Regions from separate parts of the Spirillospora sp. NPDC048819 genome, predicted to be linked through region 2. Evidence: riboswitches for the same ligand, from Rfam matches in the RefSeq annotation. Region 2 holds a riboswitch; the other holds the start of a gene.
What was found. Region 2 has a riboswitch for ZMP and ZTP ahead of AB0C35_RS23160 (bifunctional methylenetetrahydrofolate dehydrogenase/methenyltetrahydrofolate cyclohydrolase). Riboswitches for the same ligand answer to the same signal wherever they lie in the genome.
Positions count from the first base shown of each region.

Region 1 (4,379 bases), on a different contig from region 2:
CCCCGGAACGGTGCTGGAGCTGGCCGCCGGGCCGGCCGAGCACGCCCGCGAGTTCGCCCGCCGCGGCCTGGCCGCGACCGCGCTCGACCTGAACCCGGAGATGTGCGCCTACGCCGCCCGCGAGGCCGGCCGCGCGAACGTCAGGGTCGAGGTCGTCCGGGACGACATGACCCGGTTCGATCTGGGCCGCCGGTTCGATCTCATCGTGACCATGCTCGACTCCACGTCCCACCTGATGACCCTGGACGCGTTCGTCGCGCACCTGCGCCGCGTCTCCGCGCACCTGTCCCCCGGCGGCCTCTACATCGTCGAGATGTCACATCCGCGGGACCGGCTGGGCGAACCGACCGTCAGCACCGGCTGGACGGTCGAGCGCGACGGTGTCCACGCCAGCGTGCGCTGGGGCGAGCCGGGCGACCGGCTCGACCCGGTGACGCAGATCGCCGACGACCACGTCACGATGACGATCAACGGCGGGGGCGGCGTCACTGCGGGAGGACGACCCCCCGGCGACGACGAAGTACGCGTGCTGCGCGACGTCGTCCCCTACCGCTTCTGGTCCGCCACCGAACTCGACGCCGCGATCCGCGTGGCCGGCGGCCTGGAGAAGGCGGCGCAGTACGGCGACTTCGGGGCCGGAGCGGACACCGTGGCCCTCACCGACCCCGAAGCCTGGCGCATGATCACCGTTCTGCGCGGCGCTCAGGGCGTGGACGTCCAGCCGGGCATCGGATAGGACGCGAGAAGCTCGCGGACCTGGCCGGCGACCCGCCGGGCGACCGTCTCGTCATCCTTGGCGGCGGCCTGCACGACCTCGTCGATCCACGCCGCGACCTGCGGCATCTGCGCCTCCTCCAGCCCGCGGGTGGTGATCGCGGCGGTGCCGAGCCGCAGCCCGGACGGGTCGAACGGCTTGCGCGGGTCGAACGGGACCGCGTTGTAGTTCAGCTCGATCCCGGCGCGGTCGAGGGCCTGCGCGGCGGGCTTGCCCGCGACGCCCTTATTCGTCAGGTCGATCAGGATCAGGTGGTTGTCTGTGCCGCCGGAGATCAGGTCGTAGCCGCGTTCCAGCAGCGCCGCGGCGAGGGCCTTGGCGTTCGCGACGATCTGCCGCGCGTACCCGGAGAAGTCCCGCTGCGCGGCCTCCCGCAGCGCGACGGCGATCGCGGCCGTCGTGTGGTTGTGCGGGCCGCCCTGCAGGCCGGGGAACACGGCCTTGTCGATCGCCTTCGCATGCTCGGCCGTCGACATGATCATCGCGCCGCGCGGTCCGCGCAGCGTCTTGTGCGTGGTCGTGGTGATCACGTCGGCGTGGCCGACCGGGGACGGGTGCGCGCCACCCGCGATCAGGCCCGCGATGTGCGCGATGTCGGCGGCCAGCACCGCGCCCGCCTCGCGGGCGATCTCGGCGAACGCCGGGAAGTCGATCGTCCGCGGGATCGCGGTGCCGCCGCACCAGATGAGCTTCGGCCGCTCCTTGAGCGCCAGGTCGCGCACCTGGTCCATGTCGACCCGGCCGGTGTCGGCGCGCACGTCGTACCGGACGGGGCTGAACCACTTGCCGGTGGCCGACACCGACCAGCCGTGCGTGAGGTGGCCGCCCATCGGCAGCGACAGGCCCATCACGGGGTCGCCGGGCTCCAGGAACGCCATGTAGACGGCGAGGTTCGCGGGCGACCCCGAGTACGGCTGGACGTTGGCGTGCTCGACGCCGAACAGTTCCTTGGCCCGGCCGATGGCCAGCAGCTCGATCGGGTCGACGTTCTGCTGGCCCTCGTAGTACCGCTTGCCCGCGTAGCCCTCGGAGTACTTGTTGGTCAGGACGGACCCGGTGGCCTCCAGGACGGCCGGCGACACGTAGTTCTCCGACGCGATCAGCCGGATCTTCTCGTACTGGCGGCGGGCCTCCGCCTCCACCAGCCCGGCGATCTCGGGGTCCTGGTCCTGCAGACGGGATACGGCCGGTTCGTGCATCGTGAGCCTCCGCGCTGTTCGCGCCGAGGCTTCGGGCACCCCGGCGAAGGGGACCCGTACACCCAGGCGCGCGGTGTGCGGACTACTTTCGCTCCCCGGTGGTCGTCTCCACCTTGACTGCGCCAGTCGCGTGGGCGCCATCATACCGAGCCGCCGCCCGCCCGCGCGGCGGCCGCGCCGGGAACGAGACGACGAACAGCCCGCCCAGCAGGAGCAGCGACCCGGCCGCGACCGGCGCCGACATCCGCTCGCCGAGGACGGCGATGGCCAGGCCCGTGGCCACAAGCGGCTCGGCGAGACTGAGCGTCCCGGCGGCCGCCGCCGTCACGCGGCCGAGGCCGGTGACGAAGCACATGTACGCGGCGGCGGTGGCGGCGATCCCGAGCCAGGCCACGAGGGCCGCCGACCGGGGCGCCGCGAGGGACGGCAGTCCAGTGATCATCCACGGCAGCAGCGCCGCTCCCCCGGCGAGCAGCGTCACCGACACGGCGGCCGCCATCCCCACGTCCCGCCCGGTGAGGACCTTGGCCGACACGGTGTAGACGCCGAAGCACGTCCCCGCGAGGAGGCTCAGCACGATCCCGGCGGGGTCGACGTGGACGGCCGTGCCGGGGACCATCAGCAGCGCGACACCGCCGATCGCGCACGCCGTCCCCGCCCACCAGCGCCGGCTCAGCCGGGACCCGAGCACCAGCCGTTCACACAGCCCCGTCGACACCGGCGCGAGCCCGAACACGACCGCGGTCGCGACGGCCGCGCCCGTCCGGTCGACCGAACTGAAGAACGCCGCCTGGAACGTCCCGGTGGCCGCCGAGGCGGCCGCCACCGGCGCCCACGTCCGCCGCGACAGCGACAGAAACGCCCGCCGGTTCGTCACGAGCACCAGCGCGGCGAGGACCAGGCCGCCCGACAAGATCCGGGCCCCGCCCACCGCCACCGGACTCGCGGACGACCCGGCCATCACCTGCGCCGGCCCGACCGTCCCCCAGAGCACCCCCGCCACCAGCACCAGCAGCGTCCCAGAAGGATTGCTTCGTCGGTACATGCTCGCAACGCTAAAAGAAAATGCGGGCCGCACCGCGACGAACCGACGTTCATGCGGTCAGCCCGCTGCTGACCGCCGATCGTTCACCACCGACACCTCAAGCCAAAGATCAGGTGTAGGACGTTCGGCCCTCACGCCGCTCCGCCATGGGAAGTTCGGACTGTTCCACCGGCTGGACGTAGTCGTAGACGACCAAGGTGCGCACGTCCACGAACTCCTTGCGCCGCGCCAGCCGGTCGAGCACGAAGTCACGCAGGTAAGCGGTGCTCGGCACCGCCACGTGAACGAGGAGATCCTCGTTGCCCGTCACCACGAACACCCCGACTGCCTCGGGCATCGCGGCCATGCCGTCGCGCGCCGATTCGATCGCCTCGCGCGACTGCGGCCGGATCCGGATCGAGATCAGCGCCTGCACACCTCGATCGAGCCGCTCGAAGTCGACGGCGGCGTGGAATCCCGTGATGACGCCACGGGAACGCAGCGCACGCGTCCGCTCCAGTGCCGTGGACGGCGCGATCCCCACCGCCTCGGCCAGTTCCCGATTGGTCTGCCGCCCGTCCCGCTGCAACCGCCGCAAGATCGCCTGATCGATGGCGTCCATGGAACTCCCCCTCCACGCCGAACTCTCACGCACCAACCGCGCCCAAACACCCACTCCCCCGAAGAATATTCGACAACGCCCCCGCCCCAGCGAAACCAGCCACAACGCAACCCACGCAATCCCAACCACACCCGAAGACAGGTCCCAAGCGAAGCAAGAGACCTCATCGCGCAGCGAGCCGCCAGGCGAGCCGGAGCGATGCAGCGACCGCACCTCCAGCGACGCCCAGGGCCAGTGCCATGAACACCACCATGTCAGTGACACCAGCCGCCGCCCCGGCCACGCGACAACCCCGGGATCCGCGATCGCGTCCGAAGGCAGGGTTCGAGCCTGCGAGAAACCTGATCGCGCAGCGAGCCGCTAGGCGAGCCGGAGCGATGCAGCGACCGCACCCCCAGCGACGCCAGGCCACTGCGATGAACACCACCGTGTCAGCGACCCCAGCCACTGCCTCAACCCGCGACGACCCAAACCATCGCGATCGCGTCCGAAGGCAGGGTTCGAGCTTGCGAGAAACCTGATCGCGCAGCGAGCCGCAAGGCGAGCCGAAGCGATGCAGCGATCGCACCCGCAGTTCCCGCCGAAGGAGGGCCCTCTAGGGCCCGACGCCAAGGGAACTGCAAAACAAACAGGCGATTTCGCCGATGCGGTTGGGGCTGGGGTGTCCCGACAATGGGCGGCTCACAGTTTCTGGCGCGGGGTGTCCGCCGGGCGGGGAGTCGAGGTCGACCTTGAGTGGAGCGCATCGCGGGAAGGGCC
Region 1 covers NZ_JBEZGN010000014.1:120,660-125,038, forward strand. The annotation lists gene AB0C35_RS20510 (class I SAM-dependent methyltransferase) at 1-736, shown strand, start outside; gene glyA (serine hydroxymethyltransferase) at 703-1,974, opposite strand; ZMP/ZTP riboswitch at 2,028-2,114, opposite strand; partial or broken gene AB0C35_RS20520 (EamA family transporter) at 2,219-3,019, opposite strand; gene AB0C35_RS20525 (Lrp/AsnC family transcriptional regulator) at 3,129-3,620, opposite strand; gene AB0C35_RS20530 (substrate-binding and VWA domain-containing protein) at 4,352-4,379, shown strand, end outside.
Region 1: linked by a shared signal. The riboswitch ahead of glyA (serine hydroxymethyltransferase) and the one ahead of AB0C35_RS23160 (bifunctional methylenetetrahydrofolate dehydrogenase/methenyltetrahydrofolate cyclohydrolase) in region 2 are both predicted to bind ZMP and ZTP.

Region 2 (4,379 bases):
GTCCTCCGCTACGGCGAGAACCCCCACCAGCGCGCCGCCCTCTACACGGACGCCTCCGGCGGCGGCCTGGCCGGGGCGGAGCAGCTGCACGGCAAGGAGATGTCCTACAACAACTACGTGGACGCGGACGCCGCCCGCCGCGCCGCCCACGACTTCACCGAACCCGCCGTCGCGATCATCAAGCACGCCAACCCGTGCGGCATCGCGGTCGGCGCGGACGTCGCCGAGGCGCACGGCAAGGCGCACGCCTGCGACCCGCTGTCGGCGTTCGGCGGGGTGATCGCGGTGAACCGGCCGGTCACCGTCGCGATGGCCGAGCAGGTCGCGGAGGTCTTCACCGAGGTGCTGGTCGCGCCCGCGTTCGAGGACGGTGCCCTGGAGGTCCTGACCCGCAAGAAGAACATCCGGCTGCTGCGCTGCCCGCAGGGCCCCGCGAATCAGGCCGAGTACCGGCGGATCGACGGCGGTGTCCTGCTGCAGGGCGTCGACCGCGTGGACGCCGCCGGCGACGACCCGTCCACCTGGGAGCTGAAGGCCGGCGCCGCCGCCGACGAGGCAGTGCTCGCCGACCTCGCGTTCGCGTGGCGGGCGGTCCGCTCGGTGAAGTCCAACGCGATCCTGCTGGCCGCGGACGGCGCCACCGTCGGCGTCGGCATGGGCCAGGTCAACCGCGTCGACTCCGCCAAGCTCGCGGTCGCGCGGGCCGGGGCGGAGCGCGCCGCGAACGCCGTGGGCGCGTCCGACGCGTTCTTCCCCTTCCCGGACGGCCTCGAGGTGCTGGCCGAGGCGGGCGTGCGGGCGATCGTCGAGCCCGGCGGGTCCGTCAACGACGACAAGGTGATCGCCGCCGCGGAGAAGGCCGGAGTCAGCCTCTACTTCACCGGCGTCCGGCACTTCTTCCACTGACCGGCCGCCGAGCAGACACCGATCGGGCGTGGACCCGGTGTGGCGGAGAACACCGACACATCGGGTTTGAGCTGTCGTCTTCACGGTTCGGTGCAGGTAGCCTCGGCTGGGCCGCGCCTCATGACCGCTTCTTGACTCCGGCGCGACCGTTCCGTTGTTGAAGGGCTGGCGCGATGGATGTGCTGTTGTCGCTCATGCTGGGCGTGGTCTACCGGGCGGACACGCTGCTGATGGAGTCGCGGCAGATGATCGGCCTGGTCGCCGCCTTCCTCGCGGCGGTCCTCGCCGCCCAGCTCGGCTGGCACGGCACCGACCGCCTGATCGCCTGGCGGCAGGGCTCCTCCGAGGACTGATCGGCCGCCGATGCCCAGGTCGTCCCGGCGGCGGGACGGTTCAGCGGAGCCGGGCCCGCAGCGCCTCGGCGGCGGCCGGCCATTCGTCGTCGGTCATCCCGTAGGCGGCGGTGTCGCGGATCGACCCGTCCTCCCGGATCCGGTGCTTGCGGTGGATCCCCTCGAACGTCGCCCCGAGACGCTCGATCGCCGCACGTGACCGCCCGTTGCTCGCGTGGGTGTGCCAGCCGACCCGGATCGCGCCCAGCTCGTCGAACGCGCGCCCCATAAGCAGCAGCTTCGCCTCTGTGTTGATGCCGGAGCGGTGCCAGCGCGCGCCGAGCCAGGTGTGCCCGATGCACAGTGACCGGTGGGACGGCGCGACCTCGTAGTACGACGTCGTCCCGGCGACCTCCCCGGTCTGCGCGTCGATCTGCGCCCACGGCAGCCGGAATTTCTTCTCGCAATGCGCGAGGGCCTTGCCGACCATCGCGCGCATGTCGTCGGCGGTCGCGGGCTGCCGCTCGCTCAGCCACGTCCAGACGGCGGGGTCCTTGGACGCCTCGAACAGCCCCTCGGCGTGCTCGGGGGACAGCGGCTCCAGCCGGACGTACCGCCCGCTCAGGACGGGGCGCTCGAACCATTCGTGACGCGTGCCATGACTCATGCGGATCACGCTAGAAGCACCGGGGTGGCACCCGGCAGAGCCACCTGACGCCGATTTCCGCATGCCACTCGGCCGAGGGCGGGCGGGATACCATGGATCCTTCACGCGACTGGCGCGGTCAAGGTGGATCACCACCGGGGAGCGAACGACAGTCCGGACACCGCGCGCCTGGGTGGACGGGACTCCATGGCGGCCGGGCCCCGAGCCGGGTCCGGGCCCCTGGCGAGACCCACGCGGAGGAACGCATATGACGGCACAGATTCTGGACGGCAAGGCCACGGCCGCCGAGATCCGCTCGAACCTCAAGGTGCGCGTCGAGGCGCTCCGCGACCGCGGCGTGACCGTCGGCCTCGGGACGGTCCTCGTCGGCGACGACCCCGGCAGCCACTCCTACGTCAACATGAAGCACCGCGACTGCGCCGAGGTCGGCATCGAGAGCATCCGCCGCGACCTGCCCGCCACCGCCGCCCAGGACGACGTGGAACGCGCCGTCGCCGAACTGAACGCCGACCCGGCCTGCACCGGCTACATCGTCCAGCTTCCGCTGCCGAAGGGCCTGGACGAGCAGCGCGTGCTGGAGCGCATCGACCCGTCCAAGGACGCCGACGGCCTGCACCCGGCGAACCTCGGGCGGCTCGTCCTCATGCAGCCCGGCCCGCTGCCGTGCACGCCGAAGGGCATCATCGAGCTGCTGCGCCGCTTCGACGTCCCGATCAAGGGCGCCGAGGTCACCGTCGTCGGCCGCGGCATCACCGTGGGGCGTTCGCTCGGCCTCCTGCTGACCCGCCGCACCGAGAACGCGACCGTCACCCTCTGCCACACCGCCACCCGCGACCTGGCCGAGCACACCCGCAAGGCCGACATCGTCGTCGCCGCCGCCGGCGTCCCCGGCCTCATCACCGCCGACATGGTCAAGCCGGGCGCCGCCGTCCTGGACGTGGGCGTGTCCCGCGTGGACGGCAAGCTCGCCGGGGACGTCGCCGCCGACGTCTCGGGCGTCGCCGGCTGGGTCGCGCCGAACCCGGGCGGCGTCGGCCCGATGACCCGCGCGATGCTGCTCGCGAACGTCGTGGAGGCCGCCGAGCGGCAACTCGCCTGACACGCGGAGGCCGCCACCGGCACCCCGGTGGCGGCCTGCGCCGACACTGCTCCGGACGGAGCCGCGCCGTCACCTGCGCGGCCCCGCACGGGCCGGTTCAGCGATCGCCCTCGTGTCGCGCTGCCGGAGAGGGCGATCGCAGGTTCACCTCAGCTCGCCCTCCGTCCCGCCGTGCTCGGCGCCGCACGGTTCGGACCGGTGACATGGCCGTGTCCCGCGCCCGCCCTGCGGGTCTCGGCCGTGCCGCGGACCCCGGGGACCCGCCCGTCCATCGGCGGGCGGCCCTGCGGGACGTGCACCGGCGGCAGCGGCCGGACGAGGCCCATGGCGATGACCTCGTTGGCGAGCCGCGTGCGCCGGTTGGCGCCCTCGGGGATCCGGAACTTCTGATAGAGGCGCAGCAGATGCTGCTTGACGGCCGCCTCCGTCACCACGAGCTCGCCGGCGATGTCGCGTGCCGTGGCGGGGGCCACGAACGCCTCGTCGGAGAGGGCGGGACGGCAGAGCGAGGTCAGCACGTCGACCTCGCGGCGGGTGAGCTCGGGTGCGACGGCACGCCGCAGTTCGACGTCCGGGTCGACCTCCTCACGGGGGATGCCCCCCATTCGGCAGCGCGCCGTGCCGAAGCTGACGACGTCACCGTCCTCCAGGACACGGCGGGCGATCGGCCTGCCGTTGACTCGGGTCCCATTGCGGGACAGGCCCATGTCCACCACGTAGACGTACGGACCGCGTCGGACGATCTCTGCGTGCAATCGGGACACACTCGGGTCGTCGAGGCGGATGTCGACTCCTCTCCCTCTCCCGACCGTCGTAACGTCGGGGCGCAGCGGCACCACCAGCCCGCTGTCCTCGATCCGCATGAACGGCCCCTCCACGGCAGTCCTCCCAGCTAGTTAGCGACCCCTGTCTGCCGGGTTACCCGGGCGCGTGACCGTCACACCCTCCTACTGGCGAGTAGCACCGATGGCGCAGGGCATTCGGGCCTCTCGGGCATCCCTGTGCCCCCTCGCGCCCCACCCGCTTTTCCGTCCCGTCCGACAAGCCGGACACCCGCGGACCTGCGGATGATCACCGCGATGTGCGCCGAGGCGTGAAAGCCGCCCGCCGCGAGAGGTCCATCGGACGAGTCGTGCCGGGACCCGAATGCCTATACCGTGGAATCAGCCGAGCGGAGCTCGTCCTTTGTGAATGGTGGCGGGTGGGGGCTGGAGGACGGACCATGAGCACCCAGGTGCACCGGCGGCGGCGCAGGGCGCCGCGCCGCAGAGGCGCCGCGCCGCACTGGCTCGCGCAGCTGCCGTACCTGATCGTACTCAGCGGCGTCGGCGCCGGCCTCACCCTCTGCGCCTTCAACTACTTCCGCAAGGGGTCC
Region 2 covers NZ_JBEZGN010000017.1:138,898-143,276, reverse strand. The annotation lists gene purH (bifunctional phosphoribosylaminoimidazolecarboxamide formyltransferase/IMP cyclohydrolase) at 1-906, shown strand, start outside; gene AB0C35_RS23170 (hypothetical protein) at 1,080-1,259, shown strand; gene AB0C35_RS23165 (GNAT family protein) at 1,300-1,905, opposite strand; ZMP/ZTP riboswitch at 2,001-2,086, shown strand; gene AB0C35_RS23160 (bifunctional methylenetetrahydrofolate dehydrogenase/methenyltetrahydrofolate cyclohydrolase) at 2,153-3,004, shown strand; gene AB0C35_RS23155 (FHA domain-containing protein) at 3,154-3,867, opposite strand; gene AB0C35_RS23150 (DUF3017 domain-containing protein) at 4,227-4,379, shown strand, end outside.